3 regions of the Alteromonas infernus genome follow, and region 3 is predicted to be linked to each of the others. Evidence: predicted binding sites of a transcription regulator. Region 3 holds the regulator's gene; each other region holds the start of a gene.
What was found. Region 3 encodes sigma-54, which starts transcription at its own class of promoters, with help from an activator protein. Its sites were predicted from a motif close to GTTGGCACGNNNNTNGNNT; they were not measured.
Positions count from the first base shown of each region.

Region 1: ACX5J7_RS06295 (formate/nitrite transporter family protein) is a predicted target of sigma-54. The motif match lies at 2,438-2,456, and genes of this name have one in related genera.
Region 2: ACX5J7_RS15315 (BON domain-containing protein) is a predicted target of sigma-54. The motif match lies at 7,691-7,709, and genes of this name have one in related genera.

Region 1 is NZ_CACSIG010000022.1:20,281-30,301, reverse strand. It holds gene ACX5J7_RS06300 (bifunctional protein-serine/threonine kinase/phosphatase) at 1-1,199, opposite strand, end outside; gene ACX5J7_RS06295 (formate/nitrite transporter family protein) at 1,335-2,183, opposite strand; gene ACX5J7_RS06290 (transglutaminase TgpA family protein) at 2,778-4,841, opposite strand; gene ACX5J7_RS06285 (DUF58 domain-containing protein) at 4,838-5,962, opposite strand; gene ACX5J7_RS06280 (AAA family ATPase) at 6,035-6,982, opposite strand; gene ACX5J7_RS06275 (replication initiation regulator SeqA) at 7,289-8,080, shown strand; gene pgm (phosphoglucomutase (alpha-D-glucose-1,6-bisphosphate-dependent)) at 8,126-9,778, shown strand; gene ACX5J7_RS06265 (glycogen/starch/alpha-glucan phosphorylase) at 9,997-10,021, shown strand, end outside.
Region 2 is NZ_CACSIG010000063.1:9,852-19,872, reverse strand. It holds gene pgl (6-phosphogluconolactonase) at 1-14, opposite strand, end outside; gene zwf (glucose-6-phosphate dehydrogenase) at 16-1,509, opposite strand; gene ACX5J7_RS15345 (MurR/RpiR family transcriptional regulator) at 1,790-2,647, shown strand; gene pyk (pyruvate kinase) at 2,887-4,323, shown strand; gene ACX5J7_RS15335 (5'-methylthioadenosine/S-adenosylhomocysteine nucleosidase) at 4,505-5,410, shown strand; gene ACX5J7_RS15330 (hypothetical protein) at 5,466-5,843, opposite strand; gene ACX5J7_RS15325 (hypothetical protein) at 6,466-6,690, shown strand; gene ACX5J7_RS15320 (hypothetical protein) at 6,699-6,962, shown strand; gene ACX5J7_RS15315 (BON domain-containing protein) at 7,057-7,656, opposite strand; gene ACX5J7_RS15310 (endonuclease/exonuclease/phosphatase family protein) at 8,112-9,089, shown strand; gene ACX5J7_RS15305 (hypothetical protein) at 9,123-9,671, opposite strand.
Region 3 is NZ_CACSIG010000017.1:223,890-233,910, forward strand. It holds gene ACX5J7_RS04790 (cytochrome c1) at 1-108, shown strand, start outside; gene sspA (stringent starvation protein SspA) at 276-908, shown strand; gene ACX5J7_RS04800 (ClpXP protease specificity-enhancing factor) at 905-1,378, shown strand; gene mgtE (magnesium transporter) at 1,717-3,075, opposite strand; gene ACX5J7_RS04810 (HPr family phosphocarrier protein) at 3,247-3,519, opposite strand; gene rapZ (RNase adapter RapZ) at 3,519-4,364, opposite strand; gene ptsN (PTS IIA-like nitrogen regulatory protein PtsN) at 4,453-4,896, opposite strand; gene hpf (ribosome hibernation promoting factor) at 4,910-5,197, opposite strand; gene ACX5J7_RS04830 (RNA polymerase factor sigma-54) at 5,228-6,709, opposite strand; gene lptB (LPS export ABC transporter ATP-binding protein) at 6,783-7,508, opposite strand; gene lptA (lipopolysaccharide transport periplasmic protein LptA) at 7,511-8,065, opposite strand; gene lptC (LPS export ABC transporter periplasmic protein LptC) at 8,034-8,612, opposite strand; gene kdsC (3-deoxy-manno-octulosonate-8-phosphatase KdsC) at 8,609-9,157, opposite strand; gene ACX5J7_RS04855 (KpsF/GutQ family sugar-phosphate isomerase) at 9,158-10,021, opposite strand, start outside.

The DNA of each region.
Region 1 (10,021 bases), on a different contig from region 3:
GTTGGGTTATCGATAGCCCATTGTGCGAGGGTCTGCCCGCGAACATATTCGCAAATACTATAAAAAGCCGTGGGGGACGGTGCTAAACCTAAATCGGTAAATTGGGGGCTTTTAATGACGTGGGGAGAGTTTACACGTCGCGCCAGCCAGTTTTCTAGCACAAAAGCGCTAAGGGCCTCGGGCGTTTGCGTAAAGTCGGTCGCGGGTGTTTTTATCACTACTTGCGGGCTTAGGTTTGTTTCATTCAGTGCTTGGCTATGTAAAGTAGCGGGGGTGGCTACAAATACATGGCTACGCGCCGATGTATAGAGTTGTCTAGTGATAGTGAGCCCGTCAATTTTATCGCCTGTATGTAACTGGGCGATTGTCAAAGGCGCTGTCGTAGCATAGGTAGAGCGCTTATCGCCCCCCAGCGCGTCTGTTGTTGTGTCTTGCTGGAATGCAGCTTTGATAAGAATAAGGGTAAGGTTGTCGTCGCTTCCTTTGTTAAATGCGTCATGAACGACCATCGCCGCTTTATTCTCTTGTAATTCCTCCCCTTCGTTTACAGTTCTCAATAGGGGGGATAACGCTATAAACTCGTGAACACCATCGGTACTTATCGCTATGGAGCTTGAAGCGGTAAGTTTCTTATAAGTATGGTCTATATCAATGTGAGCTTTAATGCCTATAGCATTTGAAAGGTAGGAATGAGACGGGTTTTCACGTGAGGTTTCTCGATGAGGCCGGGTAAGCGATGTCGATGTTTTATCGCCCGAAGAGAAGAGTGTTACATCACCGTCTCCTACATGGAAAACATCTAGCTGATTGCCGGTTAATATAACAACGGTTAGCGTGCATACGTACCCTTTTTCGGGCGTGTAGGCAAAGGGGCTTTTCTGCGTTCGCGTATAAAGCAGCCCGTTAATTTCTTTTATAATGGTTTCAGCGCAGGTCTTTATCGAGAATTGTTCAGGCGCTATTTTAAATAGCTTAATAAATTGGCGAGTGGCGAAATCACTCGCCATTTGGCTTACCGTACTGCTGCTAACGCCATCTGCAATAACAAAAACACTGCTCGCTTCAGGTTGGCTTGTATCTATGTGATAACTGTATGCATCCTGATTTACAGGCTTCGCACCACGCACTGAATAAGCACTTACACTCAGCGCAAGGGGCTGGGGATACGTAGACGTGTGTAATGTTACTGGCTCATTCATCGTTGACAGTCAGTCTTTTTAAATCAGTTTTTTCAAATCAGCCTGTTCAGTCACTGGAACACGCGCAGTACCACCATGTATCGAAACGTGAGCATATACATGGTGGGTAGCGCGCTTGAGAAACATTAAGCGTTTCTATATCGGTAGTGTTTCTGACGCCGCCGCTTTGTTTACAGGAATGGTGCGCTTAGGTAGCGTTTTTACGTGAGTGGTGTAAAGCGTAAGACCAGTAAATGCCAAGCCACCTACCAAGTTACCCAGTGCCGTTGGAATTTCATTCCAGATGAAATAATCCATAACCGAAAAGTCACCACCCATGATAAGACCAAATGGGAAAAGGAACATATTTACCACAGAGTGTTCAAAACCCATGAAGAAGAACAGCATGATAGGCATCCACATGGCGAGCACTTTACCGCTAACATGAGTAGATATCATCGCGCCAACCACACCCAGCGAAACCATCCAGTTACACAGCATGCCGCGAATGAAAATGGTAAACCACCCAGCCGCGCCGTGCTCTGCGTAGCCCAACGTACGGGCTTCACCAATGCTGGCCACTTTAGTCGCAATCGCGCCGCCATCTACGTTGTAACCCATGGTAAAGATAAATGACATCATAAACGCAACCGTCAATGCGCCGCCAAAGTTCCCTAAGAACACCAGGCCCCAATTACGAAGAATTTGTTTAGGGGTTACGCCGGGCCGTTGGGCAAGCCATGCGAGTGGGGTAAGTACAAAGACACCGGTTAATAGGTCGAAACCCATAAGGTAAAGCATACAAAAGCCCACCGGGAACAACACGGCACCTAAAAGAAAAATGCCAGTTTGCACCGCAATGGTAATAGCAAAAACAGCGGCCAGCGCAAGAATGGCACCTGCCATATAAGCACGAATTAGGGTATCGCGAGTAGACATATAAATCTTTGCTTCGCCTGCATCTACCATTTTGGTAGCGAATTCAGCGGGGAGTAGATAAGCCATGTTTTCACCTCATATTATCGTTGTAAATAAGTTGCCGTTCATGCGTTGTGGTATACGCGCTTTCAAGTGTTCCTAAAGATCAAAAAAAGGCGTCCGCAGCACGCTCAAAAGAAAGTGCTGGGGACGCCTTTGTCCTGTTTATCTATTTTGTGTAAATTTGCTTACATCACCGACTAGTGGGCATTGATATACCCCAAACCTATTGTTCGGCTTTATTGCTCGGTCAATAGTTTCGGTATGTCTCCATTAAGACAAAGCCAAAAGAGTGCCAATCGCTAAATATAATGAATTGAATGGCGAAATATCATTTAATTACAGTAAGATAGGTGAAGTCTGACGCAGTGAGGTCATTCATATTGTCTACAAGCTACTATTTTTAAATGCACTAAAAAGGTGGGACAATGTTTGTTTGAGGTGCAATACCTGTTTGAAGTGTCATCTTTATCCTTAATGTCAGTGACCGATGCTTTTAAACTATAAGAATAGGGCCAACTCGTTATCTGCAGCTCGTCGCGGCAAAGGGGTTAGTAGATACACAAATGCAGCGCTAAGGAACAAAAAAGTTTACGATAACTATTTCTACGATAACCATTACTATAACGCTTTTTTTAGCTTGCGTAAGTCATGCTTAATTTTCGCTTTGATACTATTATCGCTAGATTGAGATGCATAGTTTTCCCGTTCAAACTGCTCACAAATCTGATTGAAAGCTACTAACGCTTCGCTGTTTAATTGTGGGGATACGTCTTTGCGAAAGGCAGAAAGACTTTTATTGCCCCTCACTGTTTTCGTTTTAGATTCTATGTGTTTTATTGCTTTTAATAGGGCACGATGAGAAGACGTTTGCGTTTGTTTTTGTCTTTTCGGTAAAAAGTAAAGCGCAAGAATAAGCGCGATCAAGCCTATCGCTGATAAAAACACCACGCGCATTTTCTGAGGTGAGAGTGCACCAAGAAGGTCTTCGAGCATGCTGGTTTGCGCTGCATTATCAAACCCTAATACCCATTTACTCCATGAGTAGTCGAGCTGTTGAAACCAATTTTGAAGCGTTGTAAAGAACTTAGCGTTGCCGAATTTTTCTAAAACACTGGATTGACGAGACTCCCCAAGTTCTTCTAGGGCCTCTTCTAAGCCAAGGGTTAAACGCGATGGCGCTACCGCGCTCGTGGGGTCATAGCGAACCCAATCGTTGTCTATCAAAACTTCAACCCAGGCATGGGCGTCGTATTGTCTTATTTGCAGAACACGGTCGCTAAGTGTACTGCCACCTTGGTAGCCAGTTACCATTCTTGCTGGCACATTTGCAGCACGTAATGCGTAGACCATAGCGCCCGCATAGTGAGCACAGAAGCCAGCGCGCGCTTCAAATAAAAAGCGGTCGATAGGATCCGTTGGCATCGCATTCGGTGACAGGGTATACCTAAAGCCGCCTTGTTGAAATTCACGCATTATGGCGTTGGCGATGTCCCGAGGTGAAGTGTATTGAGCTGCTAGCCTCTTTCCCCACGCCCGGGTTTTCTCGTTGCCGTTCTTTGACATTTGCAAATTAAGCTGGGCTTCAAAGTTACCCATGCCATTGGTTATCTTTTCATTGGGAAAGTACCGTAAATAAAACGCTTTTTTACTCGCGATTGGCGTATTTGCGCGAAGGGTGAAGTCGAATCGACTGTTAACATTAATACTGTTTGCGCGGTTGTCCGGCGCCGATGGCGAAAGCGCAAACAGCCAGGTTTGCGAGGTGGGCTCAACAATAAGCTCGTATGCAGTGGCGTAAGATGTATCTTTACTGGCCATTGTGGAAAGAGGAGTAGGTCTACCCATATAAGCTAACTGCTGTTCAGCTTGCTTTCGTTTAGCGCTAATTGACCACGTCTTGCCATCGAAATGCTCAAGGGTCATGGCGCGCCAATAGCGTGATGTGGCATCAGGGACTTGTGCCGCGCTCTCAAAGGTGGCGCTAAACGCAAGTGACGAAGAGGTAGCTAACGATGCAATATCACCTGGAGTCACCGTGTCTGAGAGCCCCGTTTGTGTAGATTTAGACGTCGGCATTTGCCACAGCGGCGGCAATTGGGGCAGCAGTAAAAATAGCAGCAATGCTATGGGAGAGGCTTGCAAAATAAGCACGCCAACAAATGTAATGCTTTTTTTTGTGGGAGCGCCCGCGCCATGGTAAATAGCGGTAGAAAAAAGCAATAGGACCAAAATGCCCGTGTAACCAAACCATGCAAATACGCTAAGCGACGAAATAAAGCCGCAACCTATTAAAAATAAACAGGCACAAATGAGAAGGTGGAAATCACGCTTTTTTTCAACCAGCATTACCTTTAGTGCGCATGCCAAAGTAAGAAGGTTGATCATGCTATCTAATAGCCCGATTGAAAAACCAAACCAAGTTAAAGCGAAGACCGCCAGCACCGCAAGTAGGTTAACCGTACGCGTGGTCGGTAGGCTGTGTAGCGCGCTAAGGCCCGCTATTCTTGCTACAATTGCGCAGCCTCCAAGCATAAGGACCCACGTCATTAGCGGTGCAGTAAGCGAAAAGAGCAGGCAGGAAAAGGCAAAACACAGAAGTAATATTGCCACCGCGCGAGGTTGATGCAGCGCAGTGCCAAAAACGTTGAACGGGTAAGTACGGTTAAGTGTCTCTCGTATCATTTCACCGCCCTTATCCGATTTGAATCTTGTTGTGAGGAAGATGAACCTGTGTTGTTAAAGGGAGTGCTATTTTCGAAACAGGCGAGCGCCGCTAGGCATTCATGCCTATGCTTTACGCCGTGATTAGGGGGAATATGAATACCTTTATAGGAAAGACCAAATACGCGGTTAGCCTCAGAAAATGTGATCGTGGCGTGGGTCAGCGCAGCAAGTGCGGTTTCCGTGTCGGTAGCGGATGATAGGCCAATAACATAACTATTGCTTTGTAGCGCGGTAAAAGACTTTGTAACCCAGTTACCGTTTTTAGCCACGTGTTTCCACGATACTCGGTTTAAAGGCTGACCCACTTCATAGTCGTTTAATGCATAGAAATCTTCGTTACCGTCATGGTTATCTTTCGACGCAGTAGACGCTTCATCAGTAGCGATGTTGTTAATAACGACAGGGCCTTCCTGAGACTTAGGGTAAACCGTCACCGCTTGGTCAAAATCCAGATGGGTCCAACACTTATAAAGACCAAGAGGAAAGTCACAGGCTATCGTCAGTCGGCCTAATTCATAGTGCCCTCGCGTTTTTATCTGAAAAGGGATGCGCAGCGTTTGTTTTTGTGGACTATTGGTACTACCTGATAGCTGAGCGCTAAAAGACGTGTGATGATTATGCGTTGTTGCCTCGACAGCAAGTGGGGTTGCGTCACGCTTTGAAAGGCGGGTAGTACTTAACCACTTAAACGTTAATACACCATAACAAGGTTTAGTAGTTGCCTTCGTATGGGGCACAACCTGCACCAGCAGTTCACCGTTTTGATTGCAGTGAAAAGGCCTAGGAGGAAGCGACTTTAACGCTAAGCGTGCGAAGTTTTGATGGGTATAAAATAATGTCAGCAGCATAATGCTTAAACACAGGTAGCTAAGCAGCAGCATTAAGTTATTTTGATAGTTGGTTCCAAGTAAAAACAAACATAACGACAAGATGATAAAAGACCAGCCAAACCCACTTGGCAATATAAAGATGCTGTTTAGGTTAAGGTGATGCTCGTTCGCGGCCGGAACTCTATTATCTAGCCAACCTAACAGACGTTGGTGAAAGTAATGGGAAAGGGGCCAGCGTGCTTTACCCATGGCAAACGTTCCTGCTACTACTAAAAGTGCGAAAACACGGTGATAAGACCTTAATGCACAACCCCATCACGGTTACGCCGCAAGGGGGTCAACGCTGTCTAACAGTTTTTGACTCAGTTTCTCCCCGTCAAACGCGCTCATTTGCATACTATGGGTGGATTGATGGGCGGGCGCTGTCAATCTGTGAGCAGTAATTGCCACAAAGACCGCTTGCACATCTTCTGGTGTTACGTAGTCTCTTCCTGTGACAAACGCCCAAGCCTTTGCCCCTTGAAGGAGCGCTCGACTGGCACGTGGCGAGAGGGGGTTGGGATACTCGTTACTTTCCCTACTTTCGCTCACTAGCCGCAGAATGTAGTGGATAATGGCATCGCTGGTGTGAATACGTGTCACTGCCTGCTGCATTTGGTCTAAATCTTCCTCATTAAGTATTTGAGCAAGGGGCGCAGACACGTCTTTTTGTAAAAGCATGGCTTTTTCAGCTTCCCAAGCCGGGTAACCTAAGGAAATGCGCATGAAAAAACGGTCCAGTTGAGATTCAGGCAAGGGGTAAGTCCCTGACTGAGAGCTAGGGTTTTGGGTGGCAATGACAAAAAAAGGTGTCGGAAGCGCGTGGGTTGTGCCATCAATACTGACTTGCCGCTCTTCCATTGCTTCTAGCAGCGCGCTTTGCGTTTTAGGGCTTGCACGGTTAAGTTCGTCGGCAAGTACCACTTGGCTAAAAATGGGGCCGTGCCTGAAGCTAAATCTTTTGGTTTCGTCCTGCTCATGACTGTGGAAAATATTAACGCCCAACATATCTGATGGGAGTAAATCAGAGGTAAACTGAATACGGGAGTATTGAAGCCCGAATACTTGTGAAAGCGCGTGAGATAAAGTGGTTTTACCCATGCCCGGTAAGTCTTCAATTAGTAAGTGACCATTTGCCAGTAAGCAGGTAATTGCCAGTGTTAACTGGTGATCTTTACCAATAATCTTCTGATTAAGAGCCTGCTGTACCTTTTTTAGTTCTTGGCGCATAAAACTGTCACTTTTGTTTAAACATTCTTTGTCACAATGAAATATATCTGCGTGTAAGCGATCTCTGCTTAAATTTAATAGTAGCAACGATAGCTTAAAGCTTTCTATTGTATTGCCTGTTAATTTTTATACGCAGGTATATAACGTAATAGATTCAATAAAACGCGAAAGAATTAAACACGTGTGAATAGGGAAATGGCAAAGTATTCGCGTAATCTACTTAGGAAACCCTAAAACAACTGTTATTAAGTGCTGCGTAGTTTATCTGTGTTGTCTATAATGGTGCCTCTTAAAAAGGAAGTAGTTATGAAAAGCATTGAAATAGATGACGATTTATATGCCTTCATCGCCAGCCAGACTAAGCATATTGGTGAGAGTGCATCACAAATTTTAAGACGTTTACTGTTACCAGAAGACGGCGCAATATCAGGCAGCGTTGAAGCAAGCGGTAACGAATCAAAAGGTGACGCTTCAGACCAAGCAAAAACAAGTGAAATAAAAAGCGCTGGTGGGGAAGAGAAAACGAACGAGCCCAGTGTTGAAGTCAAGGCTGCACCGAAGGCTCAGGCTCAAACTGTGAGTACTGCTAAAAAAGCGCCAGCCAAACCCGCGGCGAGAAAAACTACCGCGAAAACGACGGCGAAGAAAACACCTGTGAGAGCGGCGGCAACAAAAGCCCCAGCCAAGCCTGCTACAAAAGCGTCGTCGACCGTGGCATCGTCGGTAGAAACAGAAACCCACAACAAGCGCGACATTCTCGATGCTGTATCTAAAGATGCGTTAGCCACGTTTACTAAACGGGTCGATCAGTTTCTGTTTGTTTTAAGTGCAGCGCACAAGCTTAATGCAGAAAACTTCTCTAGCGTAGAAAGTATCAAAGGTAAAAACCGTACGTACTTTGCAACAAGTAAAGAAGCCTTGCTTGAAAATGGCAGCAGTACAAACCCTAAAGCCATTCCCGATAGCCCTTTCTGGGTAGTAACAAACAACAATACTGCCAAGAAAACGAATATGCTGGAACAAGTTTTGCGTAACTTGGGTTATCAGCCCGATGTTGTTGAGACGGTAACAGCCCGTTTTACATCAGAGGGTAAGTAATTAGGTTATTGAACCTCAACACGACTTCTAAATAAGGACTTTTTCATGGCACTACATCCGCAGGCCGGAGAGCATGCAGCAAAAGAACAGCTTATTAACGTAGCGCAGCTAGTAAGCCAATATTATAGCTTTAAGCCGGATATGAATGACCCGGGGCAAGCCGTTTCTTTTGGCACTTCAGGCCACCGAGGTACCGCGTCTAATGCCACGTTCACCGATAGCCATATCAGTGCAATTTGCCAAGCATTGGTTGAATATCGCAAGCAAGAAGGCATTAGCGGCCCGCTATTTGTTGGTAAAGATACCCACGCGCTGTCTGAGCCTGCCATGATAACCGCTATCGAAGTGCTGTGTGCCAATGGTGTCGATGTTGTCATACAACGTGCAGATAACGAAAGTATGGGGTATACGCCTACGCCCGTCATTTCTCGTACTATTATCCGTTACAACCGCGCAGGGAATGCTGATAAGGCCGATGGTATTGTCATCACCCCTTCTCATAACCCGCCGTCAGACGGTGGTTTCAAATATAACCCTCCTCACGGTGGCCCGGCTGACAGTGACGTAACTAAGCAAATACAAGAGCGTGCCAATGCATTAATTGCCGATGGTAATAAAGACGTTCAGCGAATTGATATTCGCCAGGCCACGGCCCGTAAGTTGGTTCGTGAAGAAGACTTTATGGAACCTTATATTGATGATTTAGCACGGGTCATTGATATGGAGGCCATTGCAAATGCCAATTTAAAATTAGGTACCGACCCGTTAGGGGGCGCAGGGGTAGGATACTGGTCACGTATTTCACAGAAGTATGGCCTTGATATCACTGTTGTGAACGACGCTGTCGACCCGCAGTTTGGCTTTATGCGTCGCGATAAAGACGGCAAGCTTCGTATGGACTGTTCGTCAGCTTACGCAATGGCAGGGCTTATCGAGCTAAAAGATAATTTCGATTTAGCGTGGGGGAACGACCCTGACTTTGACCGTCACGGAATCGTATGTAAAAGCGCAGGGCTAATGAACCCTAATCACTATCTAGCGGTAGCGATTAATTATCTCTATACCCATCGCCCAGACTGGCCGAGCGACCTTAATATTGGCAAAACGTTAGTGTCGAGCAGCATGATTGACCGCGTGGCCAATAGCCTTGATAAACCGTTAGCAGAGATGCCAGTAGGCTTTAAGTGGTTTGTAGAGGGTTTGTCGAACAGCACAATAGGGTTTGCTGGCGAAGAAAGTGCCGGCGGTATTTTCTTAGAGCGCAACGGCAGTACGTGGGCGACAGACAAAGACGGCTTTATTCTTTGTTTACTTGCGGCAGAAATATTGGCGGTAACGGGCAAAGACCCTGGCGAACACTATAAAGCGCTAACCGAAAAGTTTGCTGCACCGGTGTACAGTCGAGTTGATGTAGCGGCAACTCTTGAGCAAAAACAAAAACTTTCGGCCATGGACGCATCTGTAGTAACAAGCGATACGCTAGCAGGCGAGCCTATTACTAGTGTGCAAACGCATGCGCCAGGCAATAACGCAGCTATAGGCGGCGTTAAAGTATCGACAGAAAATGGGTGGTTTGCCGCACGACCGTCTGGCACTGAACAGATTTATAAGATCTATGCCGAAAGCTTCAATGGTGAAAGTCACTTACAAGAACTTATTGCCGAAGCTGAAGCGTTAGTCGGTAAAATCATTAAATAAGCTCAAAAATAAATCGCTTTTCGCGTATTTTTGTAACAATAATGTTAAAAATCGCATGAGTGCATACGAATTCATGCGATTTTTTTGTAATTTTAACAAAATAATTACAACATAATCGTTTTAGTACTGCTATATTGCTGTCATATTCTTAAGATATTCTGTAATTAAATTACGTTTTTGGTGTGAAAGCACCGCTTACATTAAGAGTGAGACGCAAAATGAACGCAAAAGCGACCAAAACGC
Region 2 (10,021 bases), on a different contig from region 3:
GTTGTTAATGCCATATTATTTTTTCTTCCCTGTTTTACTTTCGTACCAGCTGCGATTTTCTCTAGCTAAAAGGCCAATAGAGTCAACCGGACCCCATGTGCCTGCTTGATAAGGCTCTGGTGGCTCGCTTGACTGCTTCCACGCTTCGAGGATTGAATCTACCCATGTCCAGGCCTGTTCGATTTCATCTCGGCGTACGAATAGCGCCTGATTACCTAGCATAACTTCAAGCAGCAGTTTCTCATACGCATCAGGAATGCGCTCATCGGCAAACGCCTCAGAGAAGCTTAGGTTAAGCTTAGATTTTTGAAGGTCCATAGAGCCTGAACTGGTTAAGCCAGGTACTTTGTTCATAACGGTGATTTCAACACCTTCGTCAGGCTGTAAGCGAATAACCAGTTTATTCGGCGGAAGGTTTTTAAAGCTATCGCCAAATAAGTTGTGCGGCTGACGCTTGAAGTAAATAACAACTTCACTCACCTTGGTTGGCATACGTTTACCGGTGCGTAGGTAAAACGGCACACCCGCCCAACGCCAGTTGTCGATCTCGGCTTTAATCGCAATAAAGGTTTCTGTTTTACTTTGCGTATTGGCACCTTCTTCTTCAAGGTACCCAGGTACTTCCTCGCCCTTCACAAAGCCAGAGGTGTACTGACCGCGAACCGTGCTTTCGTTAATATTGAACGAATTGATAGGACGCAGCGCCTTAAGCACTTTCAGCTTTTCGTCACGAATGCTGTCAGCGTCAAGCGTAGTTGGCGGCTCCATTGCTACCAAGCTCAAGATTTGAAGTAAGTGGTTTTGAACCATGTCACGCATTTGACCTGCGTCATCAAAGTAACCCCAACGACCTTCAATACCCACTGATTCAGCGACTGAAATTTGAACATGGTCAATACAGTTATGATCCCAGTTTGTCGCGAAAATAGAGTTTGCGAAACGCAGTGACACTAGGTTAAGAACGGTCTCTTTACCTAGGTAATGGTCTATACGATAAATTTGTTTTTCATCGAAGTACTCAGCCACTTGTTCGTTGATAACTTTTGACGATTCCAAATCGTGACCGATTGGTTTTTCAAGTACAACGCGTACGCTTGAATCGATGATTTTACAGCTGTGCAGACCACGGCATATATCGCCGTATATAGCAGGAGGTGTTGCTAAGTAACACACCATGGTGCGGTTTGGGTTAACATGGTCGTCGAGAACACAGTAGCTACCAACATCTTTCATGTCGACGCAGGCATAATGCAAGCGAGCTTTCATGCGCTCCCAAGTTTCTTCACACAGGTTCTTTTCGCCAAACTTAACCAAGTTAGCGTGCACTTCTTCTATATACGTGTCCAGCTCCATCTCTTGACGCGCAACACCAACAATGGTGGTGTCTGGGTGCATCAAGTTCGCTTTCTCAAGCTGATATAAAGAAGGCAATAACTTGCGTCGTGAAAGATCTCCCAGCGTACCAAAAAGCACAAAATCACAGGGTTCGTAGGAATTATCCAATACCATATTCGTCGACCTTTTAAATGTATGTGTTCGCGGTGTATTGTACAGTTATTTACAACACCAACGACTATTTTTACCGTATAGTTAACACCAAATGTAGTAAAATTACAACTTGAACCAACTATAGGATCTGATTCTTTACAGTTTCCTTAAGTTTACCTGCATTTACCCTGTTAGAAACAACAAAAATTGTCAAAAAATTACATTTTTCTTGTCACAGTCGTCACATTGGGTACTATTACCCCTGTACCTTACAATAAATTGTGCCAACTAATTGCTATATATGTATGAACATTTTATAGAAAAAATTACACAAAATCAAGCCGCGTTCAGTAAATCAGAGAAGAAGGTAGCAGAAGTAATTCTCGCTAACCCTCAAACTGCCATTCACTCTAGTATAGCAACCCTCGCTAAGATGTCGGATGTTAGTGAACCGACCGTAAATCGATTCTGTCGAAGACTCGACACAAAAGGGTTTCCAGACTTTAAATTACATTTAGCGCAGAGCCTAGCTAACGGCACGCCTTATGTTAACCGACACGTTGATGAAAACGACAGTCCAGACGAATATACTAATAAAATATTCGAATCGACTATGGCATCGCTGGAAGTAGCGCGCCAGTCAGTTGATGTTAATGTCGTCAATCGCGTTGTCGACTTGCTTACCCAAGCACAGAAAATCTCTTTCTTTGGGCTTGGCGCATCAGCGTCAGTTGCTCACGATGCACTTAATAAGTTTTTCCGCTTCAATGTACCTGTTGTTTACTTTGAAGATATTCTGATGCAGCGAATGAGCTGCATGAACTGTTCAGCCGGCGACGTAGTTGTACTTATTAGTCACACGGGACGCACAAAAAGTTTGGTCGAGATTGCCCAGATAGCGCGCATGAACGACGCCACCGTTGTGGGCATTACTTCTGCGGAAAGCCCTTTAGCGCAAGAGTGTAGCTATGTGCTATCTCTAGAGGTGCCTGAAGACACGGACATGTACATGCCGATGGCATCACGCATTGCCCAACTGACGCTTATCGACGTGCTGGCAACAGGCTTTACCCTGCGTCGTGGTAATAAATTCAGAGAAAACCTAAAGCGCGTGAAAGACACACTGCGTGGATCTCGCTACGAAAAGCGTGGCGATTAGCGTTAGCCGTAACTGATCATTGTAGGTTTTATCACCGTACAAATAATAGGCTTATAAATATAACGAAAACGCCTAACTGGTCGAGCCAGTTAGGCGTTTTTCTTTATTTCATTCACATTTTTGTCAAATTAAACTATTATTCTGTAATAAAATTACGTAAAGCGATTACAGGCGTGCCGTTAAGAAGCACTGCCTATCACTCTTTGTCTTTTCTAACTTAGAAACAGCGACGGAATCACATGACCAGAAGAACGAAAATTCTTGCCACCCTAGGACCTTCAACCGACTCTTTAGAAAAAATTCAGGCGTTAATAGCCGCCGGCGCAAATACGGTGCGCATGAACTTTTCCCACGGCCAGGCTGAAGATCACATCGAGCGTGCAAAGCGCGTACGCGAGGCAGCGAAGAACTTAGGAAAGTATGTAGCAATATTAGGTGACCTGCAGGGCCCTAAAATTCGTGTTGCACGCTTTGCTGAAGGCGCTGTTCGTTTGGAGGTAGGTGCGAAGTTCATTCTCGACGCTGAGCTAGGGCGAGACGAAGGCGATATTAACCAGGTAGGCATCGACTATAAAGCCCTACCTGATGATGTCTCTGCGGGTGATATCTTGCTTCTTGACGATGGTCGCATTCAATTAAGAGTAACCGGTGTTGAAGGTCGTAAAGTAATTACCGAAGTAACGGTAGGTGGTAAACTTTCAAACAATAAAGGCATTAACCGTCAAGGCGGTGGTCTTTCTGCCGATGCGCTTACTGAAAAAGATAAAGAAGACATTAAAACGGCCGCTAAAATTGGCGTTGACTATCTAGCGGTATCGTTTCCGCGTAGCGGAGCAGACCTAAACTACGCACGGGAGCTTGCAGAAGCTGCAGGTTGCTACGCAAAAATTTGTGCAAAGGTTGAACGTGCTGAAACCGTAGCTTCTGACGAAGCCATGGACGATATTATCGTAGCCTCTGATGCTGTAATGGTAGCTCGCGGTGATTTGGGTGTAGAAATTGGAGACGCAGAACTTGTTGGCGTTCAGAAAAAACTTATCGCCCGTTCACGTCAGTTAAATAAAGTGGTTATTACTGCGACCCAGATGATGGAGTCGATGATCGATAGCCCTATGCCAACACGTGCTGAGGTAATGGATGTAGCAAACGCTGTACTAGATGGTACAGATGCCGTCATGCTTTCTGCTGAAACCGCTGCGGGTAACTTCCCTATTGAGACTGTTGCTGCAATGGCCCGTGTTTGTGAAGGCGCAGAAACTCACCCAAGCGTGAAGATTTCTAAGCACCGCATGGATCAGCAGTTCTCATCAACGAGCGAGTCAATTGCACTGTCTGCAGTATACGCGGCAAACCACCTTTCAAGCGTTAAAGCGATTGTAGGCTTAACGGAAAGCGGCACTACGCCAACCTTAATGTCGCGCATTACTACGTCGCTTCCAATCATTGCGATGTCTCGTCACGAGTCAACACTTAATACTATGGCACTTTGCCGCGGCGTTAAGCCTGTTTACTTTGACTCATCAAACAGCGAGCCGGGTAAACTGAAGTACGACGTCATTGCTTCGCTAAAAGAGAAAGGGTTAGTCGAAAGTGGCGACAGCATCATCTTAACCTACGGCGATGAGATGGAAAAAGTGGGCGCAACGAACACATTGAAAATTGTTGAAGTGGAATAAAACCACTCGGGTATTAAAGCGAAGCAAATGCTTCGCTTTTTTTTGCCTAAAATCTGCTGATACTTCAGCACACGCCAAAAAATAAGCAATCGGGCGTTTTTATTCTTTAATCTAAAGCGCCAAAACCGCTACATATATACCTAACTGATAATTAGTCAGAGCGATAATAACAAGGATAAGCATGAACAGTATTAAAAACATTTTCCGTTACTCGATAAAGGTAATCACACTAGCGTTAATGCTTACAGGCGTAGTGTGGGGAAACACGACTGTACAAACTGCAATGAAGAGTACAGAGGTAAGCACCCAAGTGGTACCTTTACAACCTATTATGATACAAGGCCCTATGCCCATAGAAGCGGAATATTTCGCCGCGCTTTTAGACAATGTAAACATTGAGTATTCGGGCAATGCCGTATTCTACCGAGGTACATTAGACGGCTACCCTATCGTCGTGGCGAAAACCGGCAAAGGACTTGAAAATACGGCAGCCGCCACAGCAATAGGTATAGAAAGATACCGTCCACGTCTTATCATTAACCAAGGTACATCAGGTGGTCATGACCCAGATTTAAACGTAGGCGATATAGTCCTTGGCGAACGCAGCGTGAACGCATCAAACTTTAAAACCCAAAAACTTGCTAAGGGTGAAGGTTCAAAGCCATTTCAATGGCTACCTATGGATCTTATGGCCTCAGAGAAAAGTGCTGGTGAAGGCAGTAGCGCTAAAGACGCTGAAAAGCTACGCTTTTACCTTGGTGATAAGACGCTGATTGCGCTGGCTTCATCACTTTCTTCGTCATATAAACGGGGTAAGGTTGTGACAGGTACTATTGGCAGCGGCAACTTTTGGAATAACGAGATAGACAGGATAGCTTGGTTACACAAAAACATGGGCACTAGTGTTGAAGAGATGGAAACCTCTGCAGCCGCACAAATTGCCCATACATACCACACACCGTTTTTAGGTATCCGCGTGTTATCAAATAATATTACTAATCACGGTGAATACGACCCCACTACGGCGAAAGATTGCCAAGCGTTTGTCGCTGACGTGGTAAAAGCGTACATCAAGTCGTTAAATTAAATAAACTAGATGCCTAATTTCGCAATGAAAAAGACCCCTTGTTAGGGGCCTCTCGTTAAATTGCTTGGGCGGTATAAATTTCCGCTTCTTTCGAAACATCGTTTGCGTACTGCATTAGATGATGACTTAAGATGTTGTCAGCGCGCTCGACAAACTCATCTCGCTTAAACTTCCACCCGCGCAGGTCAGCTTGTTTTGCTTGGGCAATATAAAAGTCTAAACGGGTTTTTCTTAGTAGGTGCGCTTTGTTCTTCAAGTCGAATTCGACTAATGAAAACCTTCTCTCAACTTTCTGTATATCAGCGTGAAGGGGGCGCTCTACGTCATCGGCCGTTGCTTGGCTTACAGACAGTTTCCCCTGCCCTAACACACCAACTACAACAATAAGTGCAGAAACTACAATACCTGAATATATCCACTTTAATAAGTTCATGTCTCACTCCTTGAACCAATTTTAAACTGCGTTGGTTTTTACCAAGTACCCATGCATTAATTAGGGCACTCTTTCTAGCTATGCGTTTATACACATCGCTTTTCGCAGGTTGAAGTTCATTGTCTAGCTGCGACTAATACTCAAAGGAAAGCAGCTTTCATACCATATAAATTTATTATTAGAATCAAAAGGATATGAAAATTAACCACTACACCAAAACCTGTAGAAGGAACTTTCTACACGCTTTAAGAGAAAATTTACCCTGTCTATTCTGCATATTGTTTAAGTAACAACTACTGACCTAAAAATACTAAAGAAGATATAGCGTTTTGCGCATATTTGGTATTACCAAAAGGTTTACTTTTTAGGCACAACGACCTATCCACATTAGACATTAGTAGGAAAATAACCGGCCATAATACAGCTGATATCATTAACCTACAGGGAATAGTTTCGCCCTTCTCCCCTTTAAAACTAGAAGTTAACAACACTTTGAAATTGGTTTGCATTAACGCTAAATCGGCCTTACACATAAAAAACTAAAACCCAAATCTGGCCTTACCTAAATTATAAACATTAGTATAAGTGAATAAGGTAAGCCCCTGCCCAACAAGAGGTTTCAATGTATCGCTTTAAAGGAAAATCTAAGTCCCCTACGTTATGGAAATATGCAGCTTCCCTATGGGTGGCACTCACGTTTGCATTTTCTAACACGAGTATAAGTGAGGAGTTAAAACCCGCAGACAAATTCGATTTAAGTGAGTGGAAAATTACACTGCCTACCGATAATGATGAAAACGGCAAAGTCGATGAAGTGTCGGTAAAGACGCTAACGGAAATGAAATAGAATTCGATATGCTGCAAGATGGCGAGCGGTGGCAAATTGTTGAAGTGCAGCGGGATATGACTATGGAAGATTTACCTTCCGCTGTACAAACACTTATCAAGAAGCAGGAAAACTCTGATCAAGTTAGGCGTATCATTGAAAGTAAGCAATACGGCACTGACATTACGATTTATGAATTTTATCTTGTGGCAGAAAATGGCACTGAATCCCGTAAAGAAATTAAATCTGAAAATGATGAAGTTGTCTTGTTGGATGAAGAGTGGAAACATTAGTTATGTCGGTGTGCTAACCATTCTACCTTACTTACGTCAGGCAAGAAAAAAGGGGCGAGCGCCCCTTTTTCCATTAAGTCGAATAAAGAAACCCTTAATTCATTGCAGTTTCAGTAACAACACGTAGGTCACTTTCAACGTCTTTAACATCTGACGCGTTTTTAGCAATTTCCACTGCTAGGTCACGCTCAGCGTCGGAATCAACTTCGCCAGTCAGTGTTACTACACCGTTTTCTACGTCAACATCTATGTCGAAGCCCGAAATGTCGGTGTCCATTAATAGACGAGTTTTTATAACTGTTGCAATTTTTGCATCTGTCAATTCACTCGTACCTTCCTCTACGCCTTCTTCCATGTCATCTGACATGTCAGAATGCATATCGTTATCAGCAACAACGGTAAGCTTATTGTCTACAGAAGTTACACCGTCGATATTTGCTACTAGCTCTTCTGCCAGTTTTTTATCGACAGAGTTTTCTACTTTACCGGTTAAAACGACGTTACCGTTTTTAACGTCTGTATTAATGTCAAAAGAGTCAAGGTTGCCGTTAAATAACAGCGTCGCCTCGGCTTTACCGTCTATCCATGCGTCTTTGGCACCTTTTTCCCATTTATTATCTGTGTCCATATCACCTGCATATGCAGCAGTAGTTAAAGATGTGGCAACAATCATCGAAAGTATTGAACGTTTCATAACATTTCTCCTTTGTCGAAACTCGAACTTAGCGATGCCAGAACCTTGCCAACAAAATAAAACATTGAAATCATTAATTTTTGTTGATTATTTGTCACCATACTCTACCCCACTGATTGCAAACTTTGCCTTAGGTCGAGAATTTTTTACTTGATGATTTTGCGGTTATCAAAGGTGGTCTGATTGTTAAATAGGTAGTTGAGTAGGTAGTTGAGTAGCTAGTTAAGTTGATCGATGAGTTAATGCTTGAATAATGTAACGAGCAAGCGAAGTACAACAAGGAAGATTAAACTGATTTAACAAAATCCGCGTAATGATAGCTGGCATAGTTTCGATACTTCAATTAACTAAGGTATCGAACACTTTTCTTAATATATCGCTATTGTCTGCAGTTAACTCTGATGCAGATTAAAGACAAGCAAGACACTTAATTTTAAATCAAGGACGCCCAAAAGATGGATATTGCGCTCATTATCGCATCGCTACTCTTTATAATAGTCAGCTTTACCCCGTTACTTCCTTCTTCCCATTGGTTAGTGAGAGTGTGGGAATTTCCGCGTCTTCAAATTTCCGTTATTATAGGTTTCCTGCTTATATGCCACGTGGTTAATTGGCCTTCTACCAATATTCCTTTTTTCGTTAACGCATTAGCCGTAAGTGGCTTAACAATAAGCCTTGTTTACCAAATTATCTGGATTATTCCCTACACGCCGTTTTACAAGCGTGAAGTTACTAGAATAAAAAACGCGAAACCACAAGACACCCTCAGCGTGTTGTCTAGCAACGTGTATATGCCCAATAATGATTTTCGTAAACTTATTGAGCATGTTAGAAATAAGCAGCCTGATTTTTTGGTTACGCTAGAATCCAACGAGAAATGGCAAAAAGGGATTAGCGAAATTGAATCGGAATACCCTTATCGAAAATTTTGTGCGTTAGAAAACCTCTATGGTATGCACTTGTACAGTAAGATCCCTTTTGAAGAGGCCACATTGAACTTCTTGATTGAGGATGATGTACCGTCAATGAAAGTGAAAATAAAGCACAAAGGTAAAGATGCGTTACTCTATTTTCTTCATCCGAAACCGCCTAGCCCTACAGAAAATACTTACGCGAAGCCGCGGGACATTGAGTTAACGGTAGTGGGCGAAGAAATAGCTAAAACAGAAGGGCCGATAATTGTAGCGGGCGACCTTAATGACGTAGCCTGGTCTCCTACCACCCGTAAATTTAAAAAAATTAGCGGGCTATTAGACCCAAGAGAGGGGCGTGGCTTTTATAATACATTCCACGCTAAGTACCCGTTAGTAAAATGGCCCCTTGACCATGTATTTCACTCTAGGCACTTTGCGCTCGTTCATATTGAAAAATTAGAGGGCATTGGCTCTGACCATTACCCTTTATACACGGAGCTCGCGTTTATTGAACAGTAAACCTATAAGCGCGAACCAAACTATTGTTTGTTTTTAGTGAGAGCCTCTGTGTTCTACACACCACATTAGGCTTTCGCATGCGTCTTCGCGCCTTTTAAAATGCGCTAAGCCGATAAGCTTCCCTTCTCTGGGCCAAACAGCTTGGTCAAGTACCCTTTGCTCTTCCTCTGACAGCTGGTCAGTGTCTAAAACAATCTCTATTGCTTTCTTGTTTGGCTTGATAAGCGTTGGATTCGCCGCCTTAACAAGCGAAGACTTCACACAAATATACTCGCGCTTAACCGGATCGCGTACCACGCCAATCAAGTCGTCATCGCAAATAATAGCTGGCCACCCCTCTGATATCCGGCTTTGACCGAACATAATAAGCGTGAAAGCAACGAGCACAAAAAGCGTTAGGCCGATAAATTGCGTACTTAAATCTGGCGCCACACTAATGATGACGCCGACAACAGCGGCAAAAAATATCCAACCACCAAACACCCGACGCATTGCGTTAGGAGAAATACCCGATATGACATCCACGACTTTAAGCGATTGCTTGTCGTACTGCCTTATAATTACAGACGATTGTGATTCCACAGCCTTTGTCCACCGAAGAAAAAGAAATACCTAAATTAATACGTTACAAGTAAGGCTGAAGATTTACCTACACTCAGACCGAACAACTCTTAGAAAAGAACCCCAAGTTTTTCGATAAACAACGTGTTTAATGATACATGTAGGGACATTTAAATTGTTGAATTGTAATGCTTAAACCTACTATCAAAGCATAGCAAAATAAGAGGCTGGGGCAAAGCTATTGCGTTTGCTTTGTAAATTTTTCTCCTTCTTTGCACCTATTGCTCGCTTGCGCGAGTAACCAATAGCGAAATTGCCACAAAAAAGAAAAATAAATCATAACTTTCAACAACTTAAATATTGGGAACGCA
Region 3 (10,021 bases):
GCGAAACTTGAATCTCACAAAATCGGTAAGTGGGTGCTTATCTTTATCGCAGTATTGTTCGTATTTGTTTACTTATTGAAGAAAGAATACTGGCGAGAAGTGCACTAATCGCACAGATTTATGTATAATATGAAAAGGGGGCTTCTCGCCCCCTTTTTTGGTATTTACTCGTGCTACCTGAAAACCCTTTTGTATAGGGTGTTCAGGTAGCACGAGTTAACGTAATAAGCTTACCGTTTGTAAGCGTAAACTTGTTTCTCGACGGAGGAAATTGAATGGCCGTAGCCGCGAATAAACGTTCTATTATGACGTTGTTCTCTGACACAATTGATATTTATAGCCACCAGGTGCGTATTGTGTTGGCAGAAAAAGGTGTGGGTGTTGAAATCAGCTACACAGATCCTAGCAACCTGTCTGAAGATCTGTTGGAGTTAAACCCTTACGGTACTGTTCCAACTCTAGTTGATCGCGAGCTTGTACTTTACAAGTCGCACATCATCATGGAATACCTTGATGAGCGTTTTCCTCATCCACCACTTATGCCGGTATATCCAGTATCTCGTGGTCAAAGCCGCCTGATGATGCACCGCATTGAACAGGATTGGTACTCACTTGCAGCTCGAATTTTCCGTGGCGAAGGTGACGTTGAAGCAGCACGTAACGATTTACGTGAAGCTTTGTTATCACTAGCTCCAGTATTTGGTGAAATGCCTTATTTCATGAGCGAAGAGTTCAGCTTAGTTGATTGCTACCTTGCTCCGCTATTATGGCGTCTACCTGCGTTAGGTATCGAATTGAACGGTGCTGGCAGCAAAGAAATTAACGCTTACATGAACCGCATTTTCTCTCGCAGTTCGTTTAAAGCGTCTTTGACTGACCAAGAGCGCGAGATCCACAACCCGCTATGACATCTATGACGTCAAACCAGCCCTATTTACTTAGGGCTTTTTATGAGTGGATTGTCGATAACGACCTAACGCCGTACATTGTGGTTGATGCCATGAACGAGTTGGTAGAAGTACCACAAGAGTTCGTAAAAGACGGTCAAATCGTCTTGAACGTATCGCCAAGTGCGTGTGTTAACTTTTCTCTTGATTTAGATGGCCTGTCGTTTCAAGCACGCTTTTCTGGGCAACCTAGAAGATTAAGCATGCCATGTGAGGCGGTAATGGCCATTTACGCGCGAGAAAACGGCGCGGGTACTGTGTTCGCGACAGAAGAAGATGTAGCGCGTGCTCAGCAAGAGCGCAGTGAAGAGCCTGAAGACTTATCACAACCAAGCGGTCCAACCTCTTTAGAAGACGCTGACGCAAGTGACGTGCAAGACGCGCCTGTACCACCTAAAAAGGGTAAGCCTACCCTTAAAGTTATTAAATAGCGGATTGAGCCGCTCGTATGGCCGCGATTTAAAAACTTTGTGAGTATTGAATTAGCCTGGCTTTGTGAAGCTTTTCGCGTAAGCAGAGCCAGCTATTATCCCTTCCATTATCCCTAACAGATACTTCACTTTAAACTCAAAGCACCTGTTCTACGCGTCGCTAATTGTTGTTGAACTATAAAATCTAAGAGTTGATAAAGTAAACACTATTGAAAACGGTGGGCAGCTGGTACAAACCGTATAGGGAGTAGATTACAGGCTCAATATCAACGGGCATACTGCCGAATCGCTTAGTGGCTAAGCAAGTATTTAACACCAGCTATTCTTCAAGCCTAGACTCAAATTAAAAATAAAGTTGCCGTACCTAGGAAGGCGAAAATACCGACTACATCGGTAATAGTGGTTAAGATAACGCTACCTGCTAGTGCCGGGTCTATTTTAAGACGCTTCATGATCATCGGTAATGTTGCGCCCGCTAACGCCGCAGCAATCATGTTTATCATCATGGCAAACGCAATGATAATGCCCAGCATGTAATCTTGTTTCCAGAGCGCAATGACAGAGGCAATTAAAATAGCCCATATAGCGCCATTTAAAAAGCCTATCGCGATTTCTTTACTGATCAGCCAGCGCGAGTTACTGGCATTAACGTGACCTAACGCCATACCGCGAATAACAAGGGTTAGGGTCTGGTTTCCTGCTACGCCGCCCATGCTTGGCACAATAGTGTTCAAAATAGCTAATACCGCTAATTGACTTAGCGCCGCTTCAAATAAGTCACTTACCATTGCAGCCATTAGCGCAGTAACAAGGTTTACTGCCAACCATACCGATCTGCGCTTAGTACTTTGCATGACGGGGGCAAAAGTATCTTCGTCGTCATCTAGACCCGCCATACTCATCATCGAGTGTTCGGCGTCTTCGCGAATGATATCTACCACGTCATCAATGGTAATTCGACCCACCAGCCGGTTGTTTTCATCAACCACTGGCGCTGATAGCCAGTTATAGCGCTCGAACAGACTGGCGACTTCGTCATCAGGCATATTCACCGGAATGGCTTCCGACTCTTCGTCCATGACATCTGATACCTTATTATCGGTTTCAGCGGTCAGTAAACGCGCTACAGGAACAATACCAACCAAGTTATCGGTTCGGTTAACTACGTAAAAGGTATCGGTGTTTTCCGGAAGCTCACCCTTCAAGCGAATATAGCGCAGTACCACATCAACCGTGACGTCAGGTCGTAAGGTGATGGTATCTGTGTTCATGATGAAACCAGCGGTCTCTTCACCATAAGATAGAGCTTGTTCTGCACGTAAACGGTCTTGCGCATCCATTGAGTCGAGAATGTCGGCAAGAACGGGCTCTGGCAGGCTGCTTAGCGTTTCGGCTAAGTCGTCGGTGTCCATCTCTTCAAGTGCATCAACCACATTGGCCGGAAGCATCTTGGTAATAATACCGTTTCGTACATCATCAGACAGTTCCTCTAAGATGTCGCCGTGAAAGTCGCTATCAATGAGTTCCCATAATTCGTCACGGGTTCTACTCGGGCTCGATTCCAGTATGTGGGCGACATCAGAAGGGGGAAGTTCAAGCAGAAGCTTACGTACTGAGACAAACTGACCGTTAGTCAACGCGGCATTAAGGGCGCGTAACTGGGTTTGTACGTATTTAGAAACAAGCGCTTCTGCCATAAGGCGTTATTCCTACCTGCTATTAAGATGAACGGTGAAGGCTTTAAAGCCTAAGTGGGCGTAGAATATCGCAATTACGATGAGTCTGTCATGAAAATTGCGTGGCTTTTGCGCAGTATAACTATAAAACGGCGCTAAACGTTTAATAAGTAATCAGGTGACGGATTTAAACTATTCGTCTTCGTTAAACTTACCTTCTATGAGCTCTTCAATGGCAGCAAGGGCGTCAACATCATCGTTTCCATCTACAATAACATTCACTTGTTCACCTTGATGGCTTTCCAGCATCATTAAACCAAGAACGCTGCTGGCGTCAGCCTCTTTATCGCCTTTCTTTAAAATAATTTTGGCGTCGAACTGATTAGCAAGCTTCACTAATTGGGTCGCTGCTCTTGCATGTAATCCCAGCTTATTTACGATGGTTAGCGTTTTTTTAATTGTCATTACTGGTTTAGCTCTCGATGGCGAATTTGTACATCTGGGTGTATTTCGCTGAAGGTTTTCGACAGAGTTTGGGCAATATACACAGAGCGGTGTTGCCCGCCTGTACAGCCAATAGCGACTGTTACGTAACTTCTGTTGTTGCGCTCTAGATGAGGTAGCCAGGTGGTAATTAAATTCTGAATTTGCCAAATGAACTTGGTAACAACGGGTTGAGAGCCTAAGAAAACCTCAACGGGTGCATCAAGCCCTGTTAGGTGCTTCAAGTCAGGCTCCCAGTGAGGATTAGGCAAAAAGCGCGCATCAAAAACATAATCGGCATCTTTCGGAATACCGTGTTTGAAGCCAAAAGATTCAAACACCAGCACTAAGCGGGAGCTTTTCTTACCCAGTATTCGCTCGCGTATCAACTCAGCAAGTTGGTGAATAGTCAGTTTGTCTGTATCTAAATATAAGTCTGCCCGTTCAGCGATAGGGGCTAGCAAGGCTGACTCTGCCCTTATGGCTTCAGATAGAGACTTATTGAGCTTCGCAAGGGGATGCAGACGTCGGGTTTCGCTGAAGCGTTTTACCAGCACATCATCGCTGGCATCGATATAGACAATGGTCATTGACCACGATGACGGAAGATAATCTAAAATTTCTACCAGATCATCAGGGTTTTTCGGCAAGTTACGCACATCAATGCTCACCGCCACTTGGTCGTATTCATCAACAACAGTGTGGGTTAGGGTAGGAAGTAGGTTTACAGGAATGTTGTCAACGCAGTAGTACCCTAAATCTTCCAATGCGCGAAGTGCGACAGACTTACCAGACCCCGAACGACCACTGATTATAATCAGCTTCACCTAACTTCTCCCAAATCTTCTGGTTTTATCGCATACGCTTTATTGTCTTAAGCGCCTTGGTCACGACCTCGCTAAGGCGCTTAAATCTTTAACTTAGTGCAGAAAGAATATCATCGCTTGTACTGGCACGACGTATCGCTTTAATCGTTTCTTTATCGCTTAGTTTACCGGCTACCGTGGCCAATGTTTGTAGATGGCCTTCGGTTTGCTCTTCAGGAACAAGTAACGCGAAAAATATATCTACCGGCTTTTCATCGAGCGCGTCAAAATTAATGGCTGGCGTACTGGTGACAACAATAGCTATCACCTTTTCTAAACCTGGCAAGCGCCCATGTGGTAACGCAATGCCATTGCCGATTCCTGTACTACCCATACGCTCTCGAGACATCAAACTATTAAGTACCGTTGCCTGATCGATGCTCTCGTTATTTTTGGCAGCGATATCTGCGATGATCTCAAGAATTCGCTTTTTACTATTACACTGAACCGCACACTCGGTGCGGTCCAGACTTACGATGGCTTGTATATCCATGCTTAATTAACTACTAATGTTTTTTCAGTTTTTCCTTATGCTTGATTACCTGCCGGTCGAGTTTATCAACCATGCTGTCAATCGCCGCATACATGTCGGTATTTTCTGAGGATGCGAATACTTCAGCGCCACTTAAATGAACGGTCGCTTCGGCTTTTTGATTTAATTTTTCAACGTTCAGGATGACATGCACATTAGAAATGTGATCAAAGTGACGTTCAAGTTTGCTGAACTTCGTATCGACATAATTACGCAAAGAGTCGGTGATTTCGACATGATGACCAGTAAGGTTGATTTGCATATTTCGTCTTCCTTATATTATTAAGCCCGTTTAAATGAGGCTTTTGCGTTGGTTCGACGGCGGGATCGACAACGATTCCCGGTACTTTGCTATTGTTCGCCGGGCAACTTTAATGCCTTGTTCGGCCAACAATGAAGCAATCTTGCTATCACTTAGCGGCTTGCTAGGCTTCTCAGCTGCCACTAATTTCTTGATCAATGCACGAATCGCGGTAGATGAACACTCACCACCAGACTCTGTTGCTACGTGGCTAGAGAAGAAGTATTTCAATTCAAATATACCACGTGGTGTATGCATATACTTTTGCGTTGTGACGCGTGAAATCGTTGATTCGTGCATATCTACCATTTCTGCTACATCGTTAAGCACCATAGGTTTCATCATTTCCGGGCCATGTTCAAAAAAGCCCATTTGCTGTTGCACAATACAGTTTGCCACCTTCATTAAGGTTTCGTTGCGAGATTCAAGGCTCTTAATGAACCACTTAGCCTCTTGCATGTGTGAGCGGATGAATTGTGAGTCGCTACTATTTTTGGCACGACGACTCATTGCAGCGTATTGTTGATTTACGCTCAACTTAGGCAGGCTGTCGGGGTTAAGCTCAACCACCCAACGGCCATTCTTTTTGGCGACCGAGACATCAGGAATAACGTACTCAGGCTCTTTAGTAACTAAAGCACTACCTGGGCGAGGATTCAAGGTTTGTAATAAACGCATTGCCTCGCGCAGCTGATCTTCCTTCAAGCGGCTCTTACGCATTAACGTGCGATAATCTTTACTGCTTAATAGGTCTGAATATTCTTCTATAAGCTGTTTGGCTTCGTTAAGCCATGGTGTGTCTTCTGAGAACTGGCGCAGTTGCACCATTAGACATTCCTGCGGCGAGCGGGAGCCCGAACCAATGGGGTCGAACATCTGAATACGCTTAAGTACGCATTCTATTTCGTCCATTTCTATAGGCTCTTCCATATCCTCAGAGTTTACCGCGTCAAGAATGTCTTCAAGGGTCACGGTTAAATAGCCAGACTCGTCAATAGAGTCGATAATTGCCGTAGCAATGGCGCGGTCAGTATCTGAGAAATGGGTCAATCGCATCTGCCACGACAAATGTTCCTGAATATCCTCGGTGGTTTCGCCTTGAAATATTTGTTCATCGTCATTTGAAGGACCTGGCGCTGGGGCCGATGACGCTGAATAGTATTCATCCCATGTGCTGTCGATAGGCAATTCATCGGGAAGGTCGTTTTTTTCTAACGCGTCACCCGCTTCCAATGTATCGCTAGACGCTGTCGCAGACGCTTCTGTCACGCTATCGTCGCTATCGATATTATTTTTTTCTACTTGCGGCTCGTCGTTACCTTCTTCAACTTCCAATAAAGGGTTTGAATCGAGGGCTTCTTGAATCTCCTGCTGAAGATCAAGCGTAGATAGCTGCAGCAGTTTTATCGCCTGCTGAAGCTGGGGTGTCATGGTAAGTTGTTGGCTAAATTTTAGCTGTAAAGATGGTTTCATCTACGTCTTATTTAAATGCTCTAAATTGAATACACCAGAGCGAAATTGAAAAATGACAATTCAGTTACACTAACTATAGCCTGAATTGTTCGCCTAGGTATACATCCCTTACTTTTTGATTACTTAAAACCTGTTCCGCTGTTCCTTGCGCGATAAGCTCGCCATGACTCACAATGTACGCTTTCTCACAAACATCCAATGTTTCTCGCACGTTATGGTCGGTGATAAGGATTCCAATACCCCTATCTCGAAGATGCTGTATTATCTTCTTTATATCATTAACTGATATTGGATCAACACCAGCAAACGGTTCGTCTAATAAAATAAATTGCGGATTAGCTGCTAGTGCGCGTGCTATTTCAACACGCCGTCGTTCACCACCGGACAAACTCATCCCTGTACTATTACGTATATGGTTAATATTAAATTCATCAAGTAGCGCGTCAGCTTCTTCTTCCTGCTGCTGTGAATTTAAATCTTTACGGGTTTGCAAAATGGCCATGATATTTTCATGTACCGTAAGCTTTCTGAAAATTGATGCCTCTTGCGGAAGGTAGCCAATTCCGCGGCGTGCACGCTCGTGCATGGGCTGATGAGTAAGCTCATTATCATCAATTTCAATCTTGCCTTTATCCAGGTTAACCAACCCCACAATCATATAAAATGTAGTGGTCTTACCAGCGCCGTTAGGCCCAAGTAAGCCAACAATTTGACCCGTCGAGACAGAAAGGCTGACGTCGCGTACTACCTGACGCGATTTATATGCCTTAGCAAGGTTGGTTGCGCTCAAAGTTGCCATTGCTATTGATTGTCCCCACTGTCTTTATCTTCTTTCTTCGATGATGCCTTGCGAATGGATTCAGGAGTAAATACCGTAGTCACTCGACCTTCTCCATTTTCGCCCGCACCACCAGTAGCAAGTAACTGCTCAGTAATCATGTCGAAAGTAATGTTGTCACCTTGCACTTTACTGGTGTCTTGTTGAAGTTCCGCGTTTCCTGAAAGAGAAATCGTGCGATTGATCACCTCATAACGAATTTCGTTTGCCTTAGCAGACACCGGAGTACCGTCTTCTAGTGTTTGAGAATAACTGGCTGGCTTTCCTCTGGCGATAAAAATTTCGCGGCCACTACCTTCACTCGCGATAACTTCCACTTCGTCGGCTTCAATTACCAGCGAACCCTGGGTAATCAGTACATCTTCTTTATACAACGCCGTTTTATTTTTACCGTCGATAAATTGAGTATTTGAGCCTATTTTAATGGGCTGCGAAAAATCATCTTCGCTTGCGTTTACCGCACCGCTAGCGATGACAAGTAAAAGGCTAGTTGCTAGGGGAATAAGTGGTTTGTACATGATCTAAAAGCTCGTATTCTTGTGTGCGTAAATTCGCGTTAAACCCATTGCTCAAAATGACATATTGGGTACCCTGTATTTCAACGACTTGATCAGATGTCATTTGTTTGGTGTCTAAATTAATCTGAATGTATTCGGTTGAGAGGCTTTTGACAAAGTCATCGCTGGTTTGGTTCTCGATAACAACCTGGTTTTCTAATTGAATCAGATCGTTGTTGTAGAGCGTTCCTTCTTGCGCCGTCACCACCCAAGGAGACGTAGCGTTCTCAGTATACAGTGTATACTTGGGCTGTTGGAACAATACAAAACCTAGCTGGTCGTAGTGCTCCATTGATTCGGCAAATACCTTGTGGTTTAACTCGCCTTCTTGGTTGTAAAGGGTAGTGGTCAAGTTCTTCGCTTTATAGGCAGGTTTTAAGGCGCCATTCTCGCTGCTGCCTTGTGATTCTGGCTGCTCTTCCATCCACGTAGGTACATACATCAGCAACGCCAAGATAAACAGCGCCGATATACTTAAGCCTAAGCGATTAAAGCCAAATTGGCTCATACACTTGCTCCAAAAATCTCATTCGCTACGCCTTTGGCGTGTAAAATAGTATCTGATATCTCGCGCACCGCGCCAAATCCGCCTGGCAAGGTGGTTATCCAGTTCGCTTGTTTTGCCACGAAAGGGTGTGCGTCGGCAACCGCTATTTTAATCGCCACATGCTTATACATGCCGGTATCAGGCATGTCGTCGCCCACCGCGGCAACCTCGTCAGCGCTTAAACCAAGATTTTCTATCAATGTGCTCAATGCGTCAGCTTTGTTTTCTTCACCTTGAATAATGTGGGCTACGTTGAGCGCACTCATTCTGTTTTCTACAATTGCGGAACGACGCCCGGTAATAACCGCTACGTTAACACCGTTACTGACTAGGGCTTTCACCCCATAACCATCACGAGTATGGAAAGCTTTCAGTTCTTCACCGTCGTTGCCTAAATAAATTCGACCGTCTGAAAACACGCCGTCCACATCACATACCAATAACTTAACGTTAGCCAGCGCATCGAAAAGCCCGTCATCCATTTCTGTGTACAAGGTTGTTGTCATTTATAGCACTCCAGCTTTAAGTAGCATATGCATGTTAAACGCGCCCACTGGTTTGTGCTCGTTATCCGTGACCATTAATGCACTAATCTTATGAGTTTCCATTAAGTTTAATGCTTCGACAGCAAGTTGTTCGGCTGTGGTTGTTTTACCGCCTTTGGTCATAACACTTTCGACGGTTGCGCTATGTACGTCAATGCGAGCATCTAAAATGCGCCGTAGATCACCGTCAGTAAATACGCCTGTTAGGGTACCATCAGTGTCAAGCACCCCAGTCATTCCTAGCCCTTTTTTAGAAATTTCGAGCAAAGCATCAGCCACCGATGCGTTTAACTCGATAAGCGGAATATCACTGCCAGTTAGCATGATGTCTCGCACCTTAAGCAACAGTTTACGCCCTAAGCTTCCCCCAGGGTGTGATAACGCAAAATCATCAGACGTGAACCCTTTCTGGTCAAGTAACGCAACGGCAAGCGCATCCCCCATTACTAATGTAGCCGTGGTGCTAGTAGTTGGAGCTAGACCAAGTGAACAGGCTTCTTTCTCAACGCTAATATCAAGGATGACATCAGCATGCTGCCCTAGCGAGCTTGAAGCACTGTTGGTCATGGCTACCACTGGAATACCTAAGCGTTTGACTACAGGCAATAAGTTTACAAGCTCATTGGTTTCACCAGAGTTGGATATGGCTAATAAAACATCGCCTTTGCCCAACATTCCTAGGTCGCCGTGATTGGCTTCACCAGGGTGCATAAAAAAAGCAGGTGTACCTGTGCTAGCCAGCGTGGCGGCAATTTTATTACCTATATGCCCAGATTTCCCCATACCGCAAACCACAACCTTTCCCTGACAGGCAAAAAGAATATC